DNA from 2 places in the Variovorax sp. F042 genome. Region 2 is predicted to be linked to the other one. Evidence: riboswitches for the same ligand, from Rfam matches in the RefSeq annotation. Region 2 holds a riboswitch; the other holds the start of a gene.
The links. Region 2 has a riboswitch for glycine ahead of gcvT (glycine cleavage system aminomethyltransferase GcvT). Riboswitches for the same ligand answer to the same signal wherever they lie in the genome.
Positions count from the first base shown of each region.

Region 1: another riboswitch for glycine. It lies ahead of ACZYSP_RS30440 (D-amino acid dehydrogenase); the one in region 2 lies ahead of gcvT (glycine cleavage system aminomethyltransferase GcvT).

Region 1 covers NZ_JBVASX010000015.1:86,850-91,037, reverse strand. Annotated here, with positions in the region: gene rfbD (dTDP-4-dehydrorhamnose reductase) at 1-32, opposite strand, end outside; gene rfbB (dTDP-glucose 4,6-dehydratase) at 29-1,102, opposite strand; glycine riboswitch at 1,219-1,319, shown strand; glycine riboswitch at 1,323-1,439, shown strand; gene ACZYSP_RS30440 (D-amino acid dehydrogenase) at 1,532-2,833, shown strand; gene ACZYSP_RS30435 (FIST signal transduction protein) at 2,840-4,120, opposite strand; gene ACZYSP_RS30430 (PhaM family polyhydroxyalkanoate granule multifunctional regulatory protein) at 4,166-4,188, opposite strand, start outside.
Region 2 covers NZ_JBVASX010000001.1:1,180,971-1,185,158, reverse strand. Annotated here, with positions in the region: gene gcvH (glycine cleavage system protein GcvH) at 1-243, opposite strand, end outside; gene gcvT (glycine cleavage system aminomethyltransferase GcvT) at 303-1,475, opposite strand; glycine riboswitch at 1,521-1,633, opposite strand; glycine riboswitch at 1,646-1,736, opposite strand; gene ACZYSP_RS05705 (hypothetical protein) at 1,770-2,330, opposite strand; gene ACZYSP_RS05700 (L,D-transpeptidase Cds6 family protein) at 2,429-2,893, opposite strand; gene ACZYSP_RS05695 (TRAP transporter large permease) at 3,000-4,188, opposite strand, start outside.

The DNA of each region.
Region 1 (4,188 bases), on a different contig from region 2:
TGTCCGCCCTTGCCCAGCAGCAGCAACTTCATGCCGCAGCCTTCGTCGTGTCGTATTGCTTCTCGACCCACTCGCGATACGCGCCGCTTTGCACGTTGCGCACCCACTCGCCATTGGCCAGATACCACTCGACGGTCTTGCGGATGCCGGTGTCGAAGGTCTCGGCGGGCTTCCAGCCGAGCTCGGCCTCGAGCTTGCGCGCATCGATGGCGTAGCGACGGTCGTGGCCGGGGCGATCGGTGACGTAGGTGATCTGTTCCTTGTAGGGCTTGCCGTCGGCCCTGGGGCGCAGCTCGTCGAGCAGCGCACACACGGTGTTGACGATCTCGATGTTGGGCTTCTCGTTCCAGCCGCCCACGTTGTAGGTCTCGCCCAGCTTGCCGGCTTCGAGCACGCGGCGGATGGCGCTGCAGTGGTCCTTCACGTAGAGCCAGTCGCGCACCTGCATGCCGTCGCCGTACACGGGCAGGTTCTTGCCGGCCAGCGCGTTGACGATCATCAGCGGGATGAGCTTCTCCGGGAAGTGGAAGGGGCCGTAGTTGTTGGAGCAGTTGGTGGTCAGCACCGGCAGGCCGTAGGTGTGGTGCCAGGCACGCACGAGGTGGTCGCTGGCGGCCTTGCTGGCTGAATACGGGCTGTTGGGCTCGTACTTGTTCTCTTCGGTGAAGGCGGGGTCGGTCTTCGACAGCGAGCCGTAGACCTCGTCGGTGGACACGTGCAGGAAGCGGAAGGCCGTCTTCTGCTCGGCTGGCAGCGCGCTCCAGTGGCCGCGCACGGATTCGAGCAGGCGGAAGGTGCCCAGCACGTTGGTCTGCACGAAGTCTTCGGGGCCGTGGATGGAGCGGTCCACGTGCGATTCGGCGGCGAAGTTGACCACGGCGCGCGGCTTGTGCTCGGCCAGCAGGCGATCGACCAAAGCACTGTCGCCGATGTCGCCCTGCACGAAGATGTGTTTCGGGTTGCCCTTGAGCGACGCGAGGGTCTCGAGATTGCCTGCGTAGGTCAGCTTGTCGAGGTTCACGACCGGCTCGTCGCCGTTGGCGATCCAGTCGAGTACGAAATTGGCGCCGATGAAGCCAGCGCCGCCGGTAACCAGGATCATGAAGTCCCCTGCTGATATATGGAACGATCGCCTTGCGGCAAATCAACAGGCGATTATCCCATTCGGCCAGAGGAGAGAAATCAAAGGTTGGCGCCCGCGCAAGCCCCGCCTACAATCGCCCCACTGCAGGAGAGCGGGCCACCCCGGTGGCCCTACCGAAGGCGCAAACTCCCATAAACGCTCAGGTCGGTCCGAACAAGGGACCTGTACTGCACCAACTGAAACGCCGTCTGGAGAGCCATCACACCGCCCAACGTGGTCGTGATGCACCGAAGGAGCAAACCCTCTGCGGGCGCAGCGGGCGAATCTCTCAGGTACCGAGGACAGGGGGAGCGGCAACTTGGACTACGGTCGTCCGGTTGCTTTGCTATTTATTCAATAGCACACCACACCCGTCGTTCAAGCGCTGCAACCTCAAAGGTATTTGAAATGCGCGTGATCGTTCTTGGCGCCGGCCTGCTCGGCGTGACCTCGGCTTACTACCTCCAGCAACTCGGCCACGAAGTGACCGTGATCGACCGGCAAGCCACCCCAGCCGCTGAAACCAGCTTCGCCAACGGCGGGCAGATTTCCGTCAGCCACGCCGAGCCCTGGGCCAACCCCAGCGCGCCGCTCAAGGTGCTGCAGTGGCTGGGCAAGGAAGACGCCCCGCTGCTCTTCCGCATCCGCGCCGACATGCGCCAGTGGCTCTGGGGCCTCCAGTTCCTGCGCGAATGCACGCCGGCGCGCACCCGCCACAACATCGAGCAGATCGTGCGTCTCGGAACATACAGCCGCTCGATGTTGCAACAGTTGCGCCGCGACACCGGCCTGAACTACGACCAGCGCACGCAGGGCATCCTGCACTTCTACACGACGCAAAAAGAGTTCGACGGCGCCCTCGCGCCCGCCGAGCAGATGCGCGCCCTGGGCTGCGAGCGCCAGGTCATCTCGGCCGACGAAGCCGTGAAGATCGAGCCCGCCCTCGCCCACATCCGCCCGAAGCTGGCCGGCGCCACCTACACGGCCGAGGACGAGTCCGGCGACGCCAACCGCTTCGCGCGCGAACTGGTGGGCCTGGCCACCGCGGCGGGCGTCAAGTTCCTGATGAGCCACACCGTGACCGCGCTGCGCGAAGCCGGCGGCAGCATCGATCACGTCGAAGCCACCGACAGCGAAGGCCGCTTCCAGCGCATCCGCGGCGACGCCTTCGTGCTGGCGATGGGTTCATTGAGCCCGCTGTATGCCGCCCCGCTGGGCATTCGCCTGCCGATCTACCCGGCCAAAGGCTATTCGGTGACGCTGCCCGTCAAGGACGCGTCGAAGGCCCACCAGGTCTCGCTGACGGATGACGAATTCAAGCTCGTGTTTTCGCGCTACACCTCGGAGTCGGGCGACCGCCTGCGCATCGCCGGCACGGCCGAGCTCAACGGCTATGACCGCGACCTGAACCGCGTGCGCTGCGAAGCCATCGTGCGCCGCGTCGAAGAGCTCTTCCCCGGCGCTGGCGACACCACGCAGGCCCAGTTCTGGACCGGTCTGCGCCCCGCCACGCCGAGCAACGTGCCGCTGATCGGCAAGACCAGGCTTCCGAACCTGTTCCTCAACACGGGCCACGGCACGCTCGGCTGGACGCATGCCTGCGGCTCGGGCAAGTCGATCGCGCGGATCGTGAGCGGGCTGGCGCCGGAGGTGGATTTCGCGTTCACCGGCATGCCTGCGCCCGCGCCGCGCGCGCTGCAGCCGGCCTGATCGCGTTCAGTCGTTGGCCGTAAACACCGTCAGCACCCCGGTATAGCCATACAGGTGATGCCGGGCAATCTCGCCCGCAGCGAAGAACCCGACCAGCGGCACGTCGCCCAGCGCGTGCCGCACGATCTGCAACTCAGCGCCCGGTGCGCCGAAATGCGGCCCGCCGCGCCCCGAGCAGCTCACGTACACCGCCCCTGCGATGCGCCGTGCCGGATGCGGCGCCGCCTCGGCTTCGCCCGCCGCCACGGCGCGCGCGGTGGCGAGCGTCTGCTCTTCGGGCTCCAGTTCCTCGCGGATTTCCGCGCAGATGCGCATCAGGTCGGCCCGCGCGGCCTGCGCGTTGCGGCGGCAGAAGGTCAGCCGCATGCCGGCCTCGGCCACATCGGCAATGGCGATGCCGCGCCGCGTCGGGTCCAGCCCGATGATGTGGCGCACCAGCACGTCGGCGCCCAGGTCGCCGGTGCGGCGGATGCCGTCGCTACCGGCATCGGCCAGGCCGACCAGCGTGTTGCGCACGGCGTCGATGGCCTCCTGCGGCCGTTCGAGCGACACCTGCAGATCGGCCAGCAGCACGTCGAGCGCCGGCTCGCCGTCGAGCTTCAGCAGCAGATTGCCGTCGGCCTCGGTGATCTCGCGTTCGCGCACTGCCCCCGAGCGCAGCGGCTGGCAGCCCTGCGTGACGCGCGACACCAGCCGTACGCCTTCGCCGAACACCACGCCCGACAGGCCGCCCGAGAACACCCCACCCGCCGCCCCGTGCCCGCGGATGTTGCCGTTGCCGCCGACTGCGAATTGCAGCGCGCTGCCGCGCCCCGAAGACAGCCCGCCGAACAGATAACCCGTGTCGGTGCGCCCCGCCATCTCGGCGATCAGCTCGGCCAGGTCGGGCGTTGCCGGGTCGGCGTGCACCAGTGCCGTGTGCGCCTCGAAGCCGCTCATTTCGGAATTGCCCAGCGGCGCCACGCCCGAGAACACGCGGTACTGGTCGCTCGGCAAGGCGCAAAGCATCAGGCTCATGCCGGGTTCATCGAAGTACTCGGCGTTGTTGGCCGACACGCCGATGCCGACGGTGCCCGACCAGTCGGTCACTTCGGGCAGCTCGGCGCTCAGGTGGTCGAGGATGTCCTGCGCCTCGCTTGCATAGTGGTCGGTGATGTAGAGCAGCCCCAGCGTCGGCGACGAGGCGTAGTCGGGCAGGGCCATCTGTGCGCGCAACTGGGCCAGCACGAGGCCGGCCGCCATGCGCCATTGCGGATGGGTGGCGTGACCGGAGGGAAACAACTTCATGATGCGTGCCAACCCGTTCTCTTCAACAAATGGATGTGTATGACGTCAGCGCCGGGCGGAGGTTCGCT
Region 2 (4,188 bases):
GGCGCGCAGCGCTTCGTTCACTTCGGTGATCTCGCCCGACACGGGCATGAACACGTCGGCCGCGGCCTTGACCGATTCGACGACGCCGGCAACTTCGCCTTGCGCAAAGGTCTTGCCGACTTCGGGCAGGTCGACGAACACCACGTCGCCCAGCGCGTCCTGCGCATGCACGGTGATGCCGACGGTGGCTGCGTCGCCTTCGGCCGACACCCATTCGTGGTCCTTGGTGTACTTGATGCTCATGGAAAAACTCCTCGTGGAAAAAATGAATCGGGGTGCAGAGCCTAGCCTGTCGACCAGGCTCAGCCGCGGTAGTAGCGGGTGGGCACGAAAGGCATCGTCGAGACTTCCATCGGCACCGGCTTGCCGCGCACGATGGCCTGCACGCGCGTGCCCGGCTCGGCGAAGGCGGTGGCCACGTAGCCCATGGCGATGCAGCGGTCGGCCGTCGGGCCGAGCAGGCCGCTGGTGACGATGCCGATGTCATGGCCTTCGAAAGATTGCAGCACCGTGCCGTCGCGCACCGGAATGCGTTCGAGGGCGACGAGGCCCACGCGCTTGCGCTTCAGCGTGTCGTGGTCGGTGTGGCCGGCAGCGCCTGCGGCAGCTACGGCAAGCTGCGCGAGGATCTTTGCCGCGCCTGGAAAGCCGCCTTCGCGCGCGCCGCCCGTGCGGCGCACCTTCTGCATCGCCCAGTTGAGCGAGGCCTCGACAGGCGTGGTGGTGGTGTCGATGTCGTTGCCGTAGAGGCAAAGCCCGGCTTCGAGCCGCAGCGAATTGCGCGCGCCCAGGCCGATGGGCTTGACCTCGGGCTGGGCCAGCAGCAGGCGGGCCAGCGCCTCGGCGTCCTTGGCGGCCACCGAGATCTCGAATCCGTCTTCGCCGGTGTAGCCGCTGCGGGTGACGAAGGCGGCAATGCCGCCGATCTGCACCGCGCCGCCCGTCATGAACACGAAGCGCTCGATGCCGGGCGACAGCCGCGCCAGCGTGGCCGCGGCCTGCGGGCCCTGCAGCGCGAGCAGGGCGTGGTCGGGCAGGGGCTGCACTTGGCAGCGGCTGCCGATCTTCTGCTGGATGTGGGCGATGTCGGCCACCTTGCAGGCGCCGTTGACGATCACGAAGATCGAGCCGTTGCCTTCATTGAAGAACATCAGGTCGTCGAGGATGCCGCCTTCGTCGTTCAGCAGCAGGCCGTAGCGCTGCTTGCCGGCGGGCAGGTCGACCACGTCGACGGGCATCAGGGTTTCGAAAGCCGCCGCCGCATCGGGCCCGACGAGGCGCAGCTGGCCCATATGGGAGATGTCGAACAGGCCGGCCGCGTCGCGCGTGTGCTTGTGCTCGGCCATCAGGCCGGCGGGGTACTGCACCGGCATCGAATAGCCGGCAAAGGGCACCATGCGGGCACCGAGCTCCACGTGGAGGTCGTACAGCGGCGTCTTGAGAAGTTCGGTAGCGGGGGCGGAAGAAGCAGCCACGGGGCACTCCAAAGGGGCAGACGAAATCCATGACGCAAGCCATGGGCCACCCCTGCTGTCCGCTTTACCTGAGAGATTCGCCCCACGATCGGGGTTTGCTCCTTCGGTGGGCCGATGGGCAGTTTTCACTGCAACGGCCTCTCTCCAGCAAGGAAACGCCGGTGTTCACCGGCGCCTTGTCAGTCCTTTTGCCTGAGCGTTCGGGAAACCCCTGCGCCTTCGGCGGCCCCGGCACGCGGGGCTCTCTCCTGACCCTGGCGAGTGTAGTGGATCGCGCGGGGCCGGGGTTCGGCGTCAGTGGATGATTTCGGCCGGCGGCAGCAGCTTGTCGATGCGCTCGCGCAGCGATTCGGCCCGCTCCACCCCGGCGGTTTTCTCGATCTCGGTGAGCATCAGCGCGGCGATGGTCAGCATCGCCTCGCGGTCGCGGGCCTCGCGCAGGGCGTCGCGCATCTGCAGCGCGAATTTCGGGTCGCGCCGCACGAACATGCGCTCGCAGATGTCGAACAGGAACATGCGCGTGGTGGCCAGCGAGCGCTTGCCGTCGAAGGTGTCGGCCGAGGTGGTGGCGACCTGGATCGGCTCGGCGGCGGCGATAGGCGCGGGCCGGGCGGGGGCTGCTACCGGTGCGGGCGCCGGTGCCGCAGCAGCAGCCTGCGGGGCCTGCAGGTAACCCCGCTGCACCAGCGCCTGGATCGCCTGTTCGGCTTCAACCCGGTTGGAGAACAGCGGACTGAAGTCGGTCAGCGAGCGCCGGCCATCGGCCATCAGCAGCAGGGCGCGCTCACGCTGGCTGAGCGTGCGCTGTCCGCCCTGGAGTTCGTCGCGCGCCTTGTCGGTCTTGGTGGGAAACATGGCAGCCACAGCTTTCGGGAATCGAGGGCTGCAGCATCGTTGCAAGTGGTGACATCTTCATGAACCGTTTGCCTTACAGGGGCAATCGCGGCTGGCCTTCAGCCCGCGCTTTCCTTGCGTATGAGCCACTGGTTGCCCACGCGCTGCAATTCCAGCGTCTTGCGGCTCTTCTCGCGCAGCTTGTCGGCGCTGTAGGTCTGTTGAAAGCTCGCGCTGGCCGCCTGCCCCTGGACGCTGATGACCAGGCTGTCGATGCTCACGCTGATGGTCGTCTTGTCGGTAATGCGCGCGCGGCGGTCCGCCTCCCAGGCCTTGCGGTCCTGGCCTCGCGGCGGCGTGAAGTCGGGTGCATAGGCGGCCAGGTAGCGCACCACGTCCCGGGCTGACCAGGCCGCGGCCCAGGCGCGCACGGCGGCTTCGACTTCGCGGATGCTGGAGGCGGGATCGGCCGGCGCTGCTGCCGATACGGGGGCTGGTGCCGCGGCGGGCGTTGCGGGCGGGGCGCCGAAGGCAGCCGGAGCCAGCAAGGCGCCGCCCAGCAGGCAGCTCAGGAATCGATTCATGGCGCAGTCCCCTCCTTGTCGGTTGTTGGCCCTTGGCCCGTCGCCCGATTCTGGCAGTGAACATCCGCCGATTCACCGGGCCGATCAGGCCCCGGAGCCCGGGCCGCTACTTGAACCCGAGCACGTGCGGCAGCCACGTGCTCAGCGCGGGCACGAAGGTCAGGATGACCAGCACCGCCCCATGGGCCCAAAGGAACGGCACCAGCTCCTTCACCAGCGCCGACATCGGCACCTTCGACACGTTGCAGGTCACGAACAGCAGCCCGCCCACCGGCGGCGTGATCATGCCCAGCGTGAGGTTGAAGATCACGATCATCGCGAAGTGCACCGGGTCCACACCCAGCTTGATGGCCACCGGCGCAAGGATCGGCGCCAGCACCATCACACCCGGCAGCGGCTCGATGAAGATGCCGAACAGCAGCAGGAACACGTTGACGATGATCAGGAACATCCACGGCGAGAGGTTCATGCTGATGAGCCATTCGGCCATCTGCTGCGGAATGCCCTCGATGGTCAGCACCCACGCGAACGAGGCCGACAGCCCGATGATGATCAGCACCGAAGCCGACAGCAGGGCAGAGCGCGAGAGGATGTCGGGCAGCATCTTCCACTCGAGCGTGCGGTAGACGAACTTGCCGCACACCAGCGCATAGAACACCGCCACCACCGAGGCCTCGGTCGGCGTGAACCAGCCGGCGCGCATGCCGCCCAGGATCACCACCGGCAGCAGGATCGCAGGAATCGCCTTCCAGGTCGTGACCAGGATCTCGCGCAGCGGAGGCGTTTGCCCATCGCCCTTGTAGTTGCGCTTTTTCGAGACGTAGAAGTTCACGACGCACATCGCCACCGCGATCAGGATGCCCGGCATGATGCCGGCCGCGAACAGCGTGCCGACCGATACGCTCTCGTCCTGCAGCGCGTAGATGATCATGATGATCGAGGGCGGAATGATCGGCCCGACGATGGCGGTCGAGGCCGTGAGCGCCGCCGCGTACGAGCGGTCGTAGCCGGCCTTGTCCATCATCTTGATGAGCATCGACCCCGGCCCCGCCGCGTCGGCCAGCGCCGAGCCCGAGATGCCCGAAAAGAAGGTCAGCGACACCACGTTGGTGTAGCCCAGCCCGCCGCGTCGGTGGCCCACGAACTGGCCTGCGAAGCGCAGCAGCACCTCGGTGAGCGAGCCGCCGCTCATGAGTTCGGCCGCAAGAATGAAGAAGGGCACCGCCATCAGCGGAAAGCTGTCGATGCCGGTGAAGGTTTCCTTCAGCAGCACCATCAGCGGGTAGTTCTCCGCG